DNA from 2 places in the Burkholderia torrens genome. Region 1 is predicted to be linked to the other one. Evidence: predicted binding sites of a transcription regulator. Region 1 holds the regulator's gene; the other holds the start of a gene.
The links. The regulator FliA, encoded in region 1, starts transcription of late flagellar genes. The targets are predictions, from matches to a motif close to CTAAAGTTTNNNNNNNNNNNGCCGNTA.
Positions count from the first base shown of each region.

Region 2: the regulator FliA is predicted to act here: its motif matches at 2,412-2,438, upstream of flgK (flagellar hook-associated protein FlgK).

Region 1 covers NZ_OZ480211.1:230,805-236,148, reverse strand. The annotation lists gene ahcY (adenosylhomocysteinase) at 1-1,125, opposite strand, end outside; S-adenosyl-L-homocysteine riboswitch at 1,158-1,283, opposite strand; gene AC5LXX_RS00995 (RNA polymerase sigma factor FliA) at 1,371-2,105, opposite strand; gene AC5LXX_RS00990 (MinD/ParA family ATP-binding protein) at 2,128-2,946, opposite strand; gene flhF (flagellar biosynthesis GTPase FlhF) at 2,939-4,714, opposite strand; gene flhA (flagellar biosynthesis protein FlhA) at 4,711-5,344, opposite strand, start outside.
Region 2 covers NZ_OZ480211.1:3,346,051-3,351,394, forward strand. The annotation lists gene flgL (flagellar hook-associated protein FlgL) at 1-350, opposite strand, end outside; gene flgK (flagellar hook-associated protein FlgK) at 373-2,355, opposite strand; gene AC5LXX_RS15535 (flagellar brake protein) at 2,551-3,306, opposite strand; gene flgJ (flagellar assembly peptidoglycan hydrolase FlgJ) at 3,550-4,542, opposite strand; gene AC5LXX_RS15545 (flagellar basal body P-ring protein FlgI) at 4,543-5,344, opposite strand, start outside.

The sequences.
Region 1 (5,344 bases):
GCGCTTGCCGTCCGGGAAGATGATGTGGTCGACCTGCGGCTTGATGTTTTCCCACTGGTACTGGCGCGTCGACGCAACGTCGATTTCCGAATCGAAGTGGCCGATGTTGCAGACGATCGCGTTGTGGCGCATCGCCTTCATGTGATCGTGGTTGATCACGTGGTAGTTGCCGGTGGCCGTCACGAAGATGTCGGCCTTGTCGGCCGCGTATTCCATCGTCACGACGCGGTAGCCTTCCATCGCCGCCTGCAGTGCGCAGATCGGATCGATTTCGGTGACCCACACGGTCGCGCCAAGGCCGCGCAGCGACTGCGCGCAGCCCTTGCCCACGTCGCCGTAGCCCGCGACGACCGCGACCTTGCCCGCAATCATCACGTCGGTCGCGCGCTTGATGCCGTCGACCAGCGATTCACGGCAGCCGTACAGGTTGTCGAACTTCGACTTCGTGACCGAATCGTTCACGTTGAACGCCGGGAACGGCAGGCGGCCGTCCTTTTCCATCTGGTACAGGCGGTGCACGCCGGTCGTGGTTTCTTCGGTCACGCCCTTGATGTGCGCGAGGCGCTTCGAGTACCAGGTCGCGTCGATGTCGAGGTGCGCAGCGATCGACTTGTACAGCGCGACTTCTTCCTCGTTGGTCGGCTTCGCGATCACCGAACGGTCCTTCTCGGCCTTCGCGCCGAGGATCAGCAGCAGCGTCGCATCGCCGCCGTCGTCCAGGATCATGTTCGCGAATTCGCCGTTCGGCCATTCGAAGATGCGGTGCGAGAATTCCCAGTACTCGTCGAGCGACTCGCCCTTGAACGCGAACACCGGCGTACCGGCTTCGACGATCGCGGCCGCCGCGTGGTCCTGCGTCGAGAAGATGTTGCACGACGCCCAGCGGACGTCCGCGCCGAGCGCCTTCAGCGTCTCGATCAGCACGCCCGTCTGGATCGTCATGTGCAGCGAACCGGCAATGCGCGCGCCCTTCAGCGGCTGCTGTGCCTTGTATTCGTCGCGGATCTGCACGAGGCCCGGCATTTCGGTCTCGGCGATGTTGAGTTCCTTGCGGCCCCAGCCGGCCAGCGCCATGTCGGCGACGACGTAATCGTGGGAAGCCTTGGAATCGATAATGGCGTTCATCACGCCCTCCTTTCTAAAAAGTTTCTAGATTGGTGACGTGAGCGCCGTTCAGGAAGCGGGGCCGGCGCGACGGTCGCGAAATGCGTGCCGCACGGCTGCTTGGTGAAGCCTTCCGAGCCTGGCGGACAAGGATGTCCGTCGCAACGCTCCTCGGAAAACGGAGGGGATTGTAGCAAATCGGCGCGCAGAATGCGCGAGCACGATACCCGCGCGCGGCGTCGGCGCGCGTGGCCGCCCTGAAAGGGTCAGGACTCCGCGCCGACCCAGGCCTGTTCGCGCAGCCGCGCGCGCAGGCGCGCGACGGCCTGGCTGTGCAGCTGGCACACGCGCGACTCGCTCACCTCGAGCACCGCACCGATCTCGCGCAGATTCAGACCCCGTTCGTAGTAAAGCGACATCAGCAGCTTCTCGCGCTCCGGCAGCCGCTCGATCGCCTCGACGAGCGCCTCGCGCAGGTGCTCGTCGAGCAGCGCGGACAGCGGATCGGCGTGATCGACGCGATAGCGGTCGAGAAACGGCTCGTCGTCGGCCGCGCGGTCGAAATCCTCGTAGTAGATGAGCTGGCTGCCGTGCAGGTCCTGCAGCATCCCCTGGTATTCGTCGAGCGGCATCTTCAGGTGCTCGGCGATCTCGGTCTCGCTCGCCGAGCGGCCGAGATGCTGCTCGACCTGGTGCACCGCGTGCTCGACCTCGCGCGACGTCTTGCGCATGCTGCGCGGCAGCCAGTCGTTGCTGCGCAGCTCGTCGAGCATCGCGCCGCGGATGCGCTGCGTCGCGTAGGTCTCGAACTGCGCGCCCTGGTCTTCCTTGTAGCGGCCGGCCGCGTCCATCAGGCCGATCATGCCGGCCTGGATCAGGTCGTCGAGGTCGACGCTCGCCGGCATCTTCGCGACGAGCTGCAGCCCGAGGCGGCGCACCAGCGGCGCATATTGCGCGAGCACGTCGGCCTGGGACATCTTTCCTTGAGCGTTGTACATCATGGCTCTCTCCTTGCGGTGGCGCTCACGCGGCGTGTGCCGCGCCCGCCTCGTACGACGGCTTGCCGCCCGCGTGGACCGCGCGCCCCGCGCCCGAACGCGGGCGCATCGGCCAGTACAGCAGGTCGGCGGCAATCTGCCGGTAATCGCGCGCGGCCGGCGACGACGGGAACGCGTCGACCACCGCATGCGTCAGTTCGCGCGCATGCTCGACGAGCGGATCGGCGCTCACGCAGCCCGCGTCGGCGATCGACACGGTCAGGTAGCGGCTCGCGACGCCCGCGAGGTTGTCGAACGCCGTCTTCGCGTCCGCGTGGCTGCCGACGTGATTGGTCAGCACGCGGAACTGCGCGAACGCGTGCGCGAAATGCAGCCGCTTCATGCACGCGTACGCCTCGGTGATCGCCTGCGCGGCGACGCGCGTGACGACCAGCACGTCGTGCGCCTCGCGTGCGAGCGCCGAGAACGCGCCGTCGGCGCCGAGCTGCGTGTCGACCAGCACGATGTCGGCCGGGCCGTCGATGAAATCGCTCAGCTGCGCGTCGCCGTAGCCGGCGCGCGCGAGCCGCGCGGCCGCGCACAGGCCGAAGCCGGCGGCCACCCGCGTGCGTTCGCCGTCGCGCAGCCACGCGCCCGCCAGCGTCGCGCTGGCCGAATGCACGTCGGCGCGTTCGTCGACGACGAGCACGTCCTTGCCGAGCGACGCAAGCGCCGTGGCCAGGTTCACGACGGTGGACGTGCAGCCGACACCCGCCGGCCCGCCCGTCACCGCGACGATGCGCGACGCGCGTCCGGCCAGCAGGCGCCGCAGCCCTTCGGCCTGGTCGATGATCCGTTTATCCAAATCGCACCTCGTGCAGCTCGGCGGTGGAACGTGCGGTCAGTGCGGAAAGCAGCGTCGGCATGTCCTCGTCTTGCGGCACGAAGGGGGAACCGTCGCGCGGCACACAGAACGCGCTCTTCAGCAGGAATTTGGTCGAGGCGACGTACAGGTTCTCCGGCACCTTCTGGCCGGTCGACACGTAGTGGACCGGCAGCTTGTAGCGGATCACCGTGTCGAGCACGCCGCCGAGGTGGGTCGCCTCGTCGAGCTTCGTGAGGATGCAGCCGGCCAGGTCAGGGTGCTCGCCCGCGCTGCGGTATGCCTGCACGACTTCGTTGAGCGTGTCGCCGTGGCTCGTCGCGTTGAGCAGCAGCAGGCGCTGCACCGGCGCGTTCGCGCCGTGCAGCATCGCGATCTGGTCGGACACCGCGCGGTCGCGCTGGCTCATGCCGATCGTGTCGATCAGCACGATGTGCTTGTTGCGCAGCTCGGACAGCGCGAGCGCGAGATCGCCCGCATCCTTCACCGCGTGCACCGGCACGCCGAGGATCTTGCCGAAGATGCGCAGCTGCTCGTGGCCGCCGATCCGGTAGCTGTCGGTGGTCAGCAGCGCGACCTTGCTCGCGCCGAAGCGCATCACGCAGCGCGCGGCCAGCTTCGCGGTGGTCGTCGTCTTGCCGACGCCCGTCGGCCCCATCAGCGCGAACACGCCGCCGCGCTCCATCAGCGCATCCTCGCTGTCGAGCACCGGCAGGTTCGACGCGAGCACCGACTGCGCCCATTCGGCAGCCTGTTCGATGGTCTGCGCGCCGTCGCCGGACGGCAGGTTGTCGACCAGCATCCGCACGAGCTGCGCGGAGAAGCCGGCCGCGAACAGGTGCTTCGTCAGCGCGCCGTGCACGGCGCTGCGACGCTGGCGGTCATGCCACTTCAGACTGTCGAACTGCTCTTCCATCATGCCGCGCAGTTCGCCGAGTTCCTGCATCACCGTGTCGTTGACGATCCGCTCGATGCGCGACTTCACCGCATCGGCCACCGCAGCGGCCGCGTCGGCGGACAGGCGCGTGCGCTCGGCCGTCTTCGCCGCGTACGCGGCGCTCGTGTCGGGCGCGCGGGTCGCGGCGGCCGGCATCCGGCGTTCGGCGTCGCGCACGATGTCGCGCGCCCAGTCGGGCGGCGTCGCGCGCGCGGCGGCCTGCGGCGTGGGCGCGCTTGCGGGCGGCACGGCCGGCGCCTGCGCGCGTGCGATCAGCGCGTCGCGCTGCTGCGTCAGGCGCTTCGCGTGCTCGACCAGCCACGGTGCGGGTTCCGATGCGCCGGCGGCCGGCGTATCGGCGGCGGGCATACCGGCGGTGGGCATACCGGCAGCGGGTGCGGTGATCGACGGCGAGTCCGCAACCGGCGCATCCGCGTCGATCGCCGGCGCGTACGCGTGCGCGTCGTCCGCATCGGCACTCGCGCCGAACACGGACGAGAACACGTCCGGCAGCCCGCCTTCGCCGGCGGCGTAAGGATTGACGGACGGCCGCACCGATGCGGCGCCGGGGCGCGACACGATGCCGGGCACGGCGGCGGCCGGCACGGATTCCGGCATGCGCGGCGTGGCGAGACGCGGGCGGGCGGCGGGCGGCGTCACCGCGGCCAGGTCCGAATCGGCGAGTGCAACGATTTCGACGCTGCCGTCATCGAGCGTGCGGTTCGACAGCACGACCGCGTCGGCGCCGAGCGCCTCGCGCACGAGACGAAGTGCGTCGCGGCTCGTTGCGCCGGTGAATTTGCGAATGTTCAAGCGGAACCCCCGATGACGTTAACGACTTTGATCGTGCGTGTGTCCGGCACTTCGGCATACGACAGCACTTTCAATTGCGGCAGGCTGCGGCGCAGGAAACGCGCGAGCATCGCGCGCAGCGCGTGCTGCACGAGCAGCACGGGCGGCAGCCCGAGATTCTGTTGACGCAGCATCGCTTGCTGCGTGCCGGTCAGAAGGTTGTGCGCGAGGCCGGGTTCGAGGCCCGGGTTCGCGCCGGTGGCGAGCGCCTGCGACAGCACGCGCTCCAGATTCGCGTCGAGGCCCATCACCTGCATCTCGCCGGCGCCCGGATACCACTGCTGCGTGATCGCGCGGCCGAGCGAGAGCCGCACCGCGGCGGTGATCTCGTACGCGTCGCCGCGGCCCGCGTGTTCGGACACGGCCTCGAGGATCGTGCGCATGTCGCGGATCGGCACGCCTTCCTCGAGCAGGTTCTGCAGCACTTTCTGCAGCGTCGTCAGCGAGATCGTCTTCGGCACGAGGTCCTCGACGAGCGACGGCGCGTCCTTGCCGGTGCGCTCGATGAGCGCCTGCACTTCCTGGCGGCCGAGCAGCTCGGCCGCGTGCTGGACGACGAGATGGTTCAGGTGCGTCGCGACGACCGTGCTC
Region 2 (5,344 bases), 400 kb from region 1:
TAGCCCTGCAGCTGCGTCGCGAGCGCCGAGCGGTCGCTGTCGGACAGCGAACCGTCGCCGGCGCGCACGAGCAGCGTCTGCGCGCTCGTCAGCACGCCGCTGACGCTCTGCAGCGTCTGATCCTCGGCCTGCAGCGACGCGAGCGCCGCGTTCTGGTTGGTCGCGTACTGCGACAGCGTCGCCGACGTCATCGACAGCTGCACGGCCTGCGCCGCGCCGGCCGGGTTGTCGGCCGCCGTCTGCAGGCTTACGCCGCTCGAGATCTGCTGATACAGCTGCGCGAGCTGGGCCTGCTGGTCGTTCATTTGTGAAACGTTCAGCTGGAAGAACTGGGTGCTGGAAATCCGCATCGCCTCTATCCCTCGAATCCGGTCAGTTGAACAGGCCGAGCACGGTCTGGAACAGCGTCGCCGCCGTCTGGATCACCTTCGCGTTCGCCTGGTAAAGCTGCTGGTACTGCATCAGGTTGGCCGCTTCCTCGTTCTGGTTCACGCCCGACACCGACTGCTGCGCCTGGGTGATCTGGCCGACCAGCCCGGTCTGCGCGGCGCTCGACGATTTCAGCTGGGTCGTCGTGTTGCCGATGCCGTTCACGTAGCTCGCGTACGCGCCCGTGAGCGTCGCCGTGCCGTTGCCGAGCGCCTTCGCGTTGACCAGCTTCGACAGCGCGAGCGCGTTGGAGCCGTCGCTGGTGCCGCCCGCGTACGGCCCGATCGTGAACGAGTCGCCGGTCGCCGGTGCGCCGGACAGCGTGACGCTCACGCCGTTGAGCGCGCCCGCGGCCGTCCCCGACATCGTCATCGTCGCGCCGGCCGCCGGGTCGTACGGGACGGTGTCCGTCGGGCTGCCGATCGTGACCGACGTCGGCGGCGTGGTGCCGACCGTCACCGTGGTGCCGACCGGGAAGCCCGTCAGCGTCTTCGCCGTCGCGTCGTAGGTCAGCTTGGTCGTCGGCACCTGGTAGCCCGCGCTCACGCCGGCCAGCGTGATCTTGCCCGTGCCGGTGTTGGTGCCCGCCGCCGACGTGACGGCCGGCGACGCGGCCGCGATCGCCGACGCGCTCGTCGTCGCGAGGCCGAAGCCGTTCAGCACGCCGCGCGTCGGCAGCACGGTGAACTTGTCGCCGGCGCTCATCGAGCCGGACGGGGTCGAGAAATTCAGCCCGCCGAGCGAGACCGGCATCGGCCCCGCCTTCTGGTCGACCACCGCACCGCTCGCACGGTCGGTCAGCGTGTAGTTGGCGCCGTCGTAGGACAGCGTGTAGTCGCCCGTCGTCGGCTGCGACGCGTTCGCGAACGACACGGACAGCGACGCGTTGCCGGTGTTGCCCTGGTTCGAGTACACGGTCGGCGACGGCGTCGTGAACAGGTTGCCGCCCTTGTTGCCCGACAGGTCGATGCCGAGCGCGTTCTGCGCGTTGACCTGCGCGGCGAAGCTGGTCGCGATCGCGCCGAGCTGGGCCTGCGCGGGGTCGAGCGTCTGGCTGCGGAACGCGAGCAGGCCGCCGAGCGTGCCGCCCGACAGCGACGAATCGGGCAGCGCCTGGTTCGGCCCCTGCGGGTTCGCGCCGGCGATCCCCTGCGACACGACGGTCAGCTCGCTCGGATCCGACGGCGACGTGACGGCCGCGAGCTGGTAGCTCTTGTCGGCGACGACGAGCGGCTGGCCGCCCGACATGAACACGCTGTAGCCGCTGTCGTTGCGCACGACCTGGATGCCGGCGAGGCCCGACAGGTTCGACACCGCGAGGTCGCGCTGGTCCATCAGCTGGTTCGGCGGCTGCCCCTGGCTGCTCGCCGCCGCGATCTGCTGGTTCAGCTGTGCGATCTGCGTGGTGTACGTGTTGATCTGCGATACGGTGCTGGTGAGCTGCGTGTTCACGCTCTGGCGCAGCGCGTCGTACTGCTGGCCGGCCGCGTTGATCTGGTTGGCCAGCGTCTGCGCGTTGCTGATCGCGGTCTGACGCACCGACGGGTCGGACGCGTTGTTCGCGACGTTCTGCAGCCCGGTGAAGTAGCTCGTGATCCCGGTCGAGATCCCCGCCGTCGGGCTGCCGATGTAGTTGTTCAGCTGCGCGACGAGCGTGTACCACGTCGACAGCGCGCCGCCCTGCGTCTGCGCGGTGTTCAGCTGGTCGCTCAGGTACTGGCTGTACTGGCGCTGCACGGTGACGGTGCTCACGCCTTGCGGCATGTAACCGCTGCCCGTGTACTGGCCGCTCGTTTCGGCATAGACCGGCCGCTCGACCGAATAGCCGGGCGTCGCGGCGTTGCTGATGTTGTTGCCGGTCGTCGTGAGGCCCCAGAGCGCGGCATTCAGGCCGCTGACGCCGAGGTTCATGAGTGTGTTGGACATGCGCGATCCTGATGAGCCGGCCGCGCTGCGGCCGCCGGGTTGCGTGACTCCCGGTATAACGGCCGCCGATGGGAAAAATTGAGGAAAAAATGCACGCGCGACGCGCGAATGCGCGGCGCGGGCCGAGGCGTCCGGCAGGTGGCGCCGGCGGAGGGTCGCGAGGCGCGCCGGGCCAGGCCGGCGGCCGCGGGCGCGTCAGGCCCGCGCGAGCGAGCGGCGCTTCATTTCGAGTTGCGTGATCAGCCGCTGCAGCGTGTTTTCCGCGCTGCCCGGCAGCGACATGTAGCGGAAGCCGAGCTGGTAGCGCCGCGACCCGTTCGGCATCTGCGTCGAGCGCTGCGACACGAGCTGCAGGTCGAGCGACAGCTTGCCGTGACCGGTCAGCTCGAGCTCGACGTCCGGCAGCAGCGTGCCGACCTCGAGCGCCTCGACGCGTTCGTCGGCCGTGCGCAGCCCCACGCCGCCGAGCGACAGGTTGTGCACCTCGAACAGGAAGCTCTCGCCGTCCGGCAGCTTGCCGCGGCACAGGAATGGATCGACGATCGGCGCGTCGACGCGGAAATATTCACGGCGCTGGATGCAGACCAGCACGTCGGGGAAATCGGCGACGAACGCGGGCAGCCCCTCGTAGCGCGTCTCGCGCGGCGTACCCGTGGTGAATTCGACGCGCACGCCCTCCGGCGAGGCCGCGAACGTGCAGTGCGACGCGCCGAGGATGCCGGCGTTCTGCTCGGACAGCGCACCCCAGTCGAACGTGAACGTCCGCGCGCCGACATCGACCTCGAGCAGGCGCGTGACGAGCTGGCCGCCCGGATACTGGACGGTCAGGAAATCGCCGCGATTCACGAGGTTGCGCAGCTGCACGCCGATTTCCAGCGGATTGCGGCGGGCATAGTCGGGCCCGGAGTGGCCTGCATCCAGGCTGGGGTCCGTCGACGTTTCGATATTCATGGCTAGCCGGTCTTTCTTGTCATGGGCGCCCGGGCAACCGGTGCGCAGTAAAACCGGGCCAGATCACAGGCCCGGTCGCAGGTCTCTCACACTTAGCGGCAGTGCTGACCGAAAGTTTAGATCGAATTGGCGAATTTTTTCGCGCAAACGTTGAAACCGCGCGCGGCGGGCTGCCGGGCGCGGTCCTGAGGGGGGAAACGGATGGCGGCGGGCGCCAGCTTTCAGCGAAGCGGGCGCTGGCCGTCAGCCGATCTGCTGCATGATCGAGATCAGCTTTTTCGCGTAATTCGGGTCGGTCGCGTAGCCGGCCTTCTGCATCCCGTGCGCGAAGCCTTCGACGCTGCGGCTCGCGCTGAGCACGCCCGAGTAGCGTGGGTTGTTCTTCAGCAGGTTCGCGTAGTCGGTCATCGCGTGCTCGTACGAGTCGTACGCGCGGAACTTCGCGACCACGCGGCGCGGCGTGCCGTTCACGTATTCGGTCGTCAGCGCCGATACCGTGCGGCCCGTCCAGCTCTTGCTCGCCTTGATGCCGAACACGTTGTAGCTGGTCGAGCCGTCGGACGCGCGGATCTCGCGCTTGCCCCAGCCCGATTCGAGCGCGGCCTGGCCGACGATGAAGCGTGCCGGGATGCCGGTCGTCGCACTGGCCGCCTGCGCGGGGCCGGCGAGCCGGTCGACGAACGCGTCGGCGTCCTGCACGCCGCTCGCGCCCTTGACCGGCGGCGTCAGCGCGCTGCCGGCCGAGTAGCCGCGCGCACCGGCGAGCCCGCCGTTGTTCGCCGCGTTCGCATAGGCCTTCGCCATCGCGTTCATCGCGGCGAGGCTGCCTTCGTTGCCGGCCGTGCCAAGGCCGCCGGCACCCATGCCGCCCATGCCGCCTGCGCCGAGGTCGGCCGCGGTGTCGCTGCCCGTGCCCGCACCGGCGTTGCGCAGCAGCTGCTTCATCAGCGCGTCGGCGACGCCGATCCCGTGCTTCGACATCTGCTGCGCGAGCTGCTGGTCGAGCATCGACGTGTACATCTTCGACGTATGCGAATCGAACAGCCCGCCGTCCGGCGACGCGTCGCGCATGCTCTTGAGCATCATCTGCGTGAACATCGCGTCGAACTGGCCGGCGACCGCCTTCGCGCCGGCCTGCGGCGACTGCTTCGCCTGCGCGCGCAGCGCATCGAAACCCTGCACGTCGAGCGCGAAGCGCTGCGTGAGGTCGTTCGCGTTGGGGAGATTCGCCGCCATTTAGATCACCTCCAGGTCGGCGCGCAGCGCGCCGGCCGCCTTCATCGCCTGCAGGATCGACATCAGGTCCGCGGGCGTCGCGCCGAGCGTGTTCAGCGCCTTCACGACGTCGGCGAGGTTCGCGCCGGCCGTCACCATCTTCAGCGCGCCGTTGTCCTGCTTCAGCTGGATCTGCGACTGCTGCGCGACCACCGTCTGCCCGTTCGAGAACGGCCCCGGCTGCGACACCACCGGCTGCGTATTGACGACGACCGACAGGTTGCCGTGCGCGACCGCGCAGCTCTGCAGCGTGACCATCTGGTTCATCACGATCGAGCCCGTGCGCGCGTTCAGGATCACCTTCGCCGCGGCCTTGTCCGGGCTCACGTCGAGGTTCTGCAGCCGCGCCATGAACGCGACCTGCTGCGCCGAATCGGCCGGCGCCGCGAGCTGGATCGTGCGGCCGTCGAGCGCCGTCGCCGTGCCCGGGCCGAAGCTCGAGTTGACCGCGGACACGATCCGCTGCGCGGTACCGTAGTCCATGTCGTTCAGTTGCAGTTGCAGCACGCCGTTCATCTGCGCGACCGCGTTCGGCACCGCGCGTTCGACGATCGCGCCGCCGACGATCCGGCCGGCCGCGAGCTGGTTCACCTGCACGCGGCTGCCGTTCGCGCTGGCGCCCGCGCCGCCGACCGCCATGTTGCCCTGCGCGAGCGCGTACACCTGCCCGTCCGCGCCCTTCAGCGGCGTGAGCAGCAGCGTGCCGCCGCGCAGGCTCTTCGCGTTGCCGAGCGACGATACGGTCACGTCGAGCGCCTCGCCC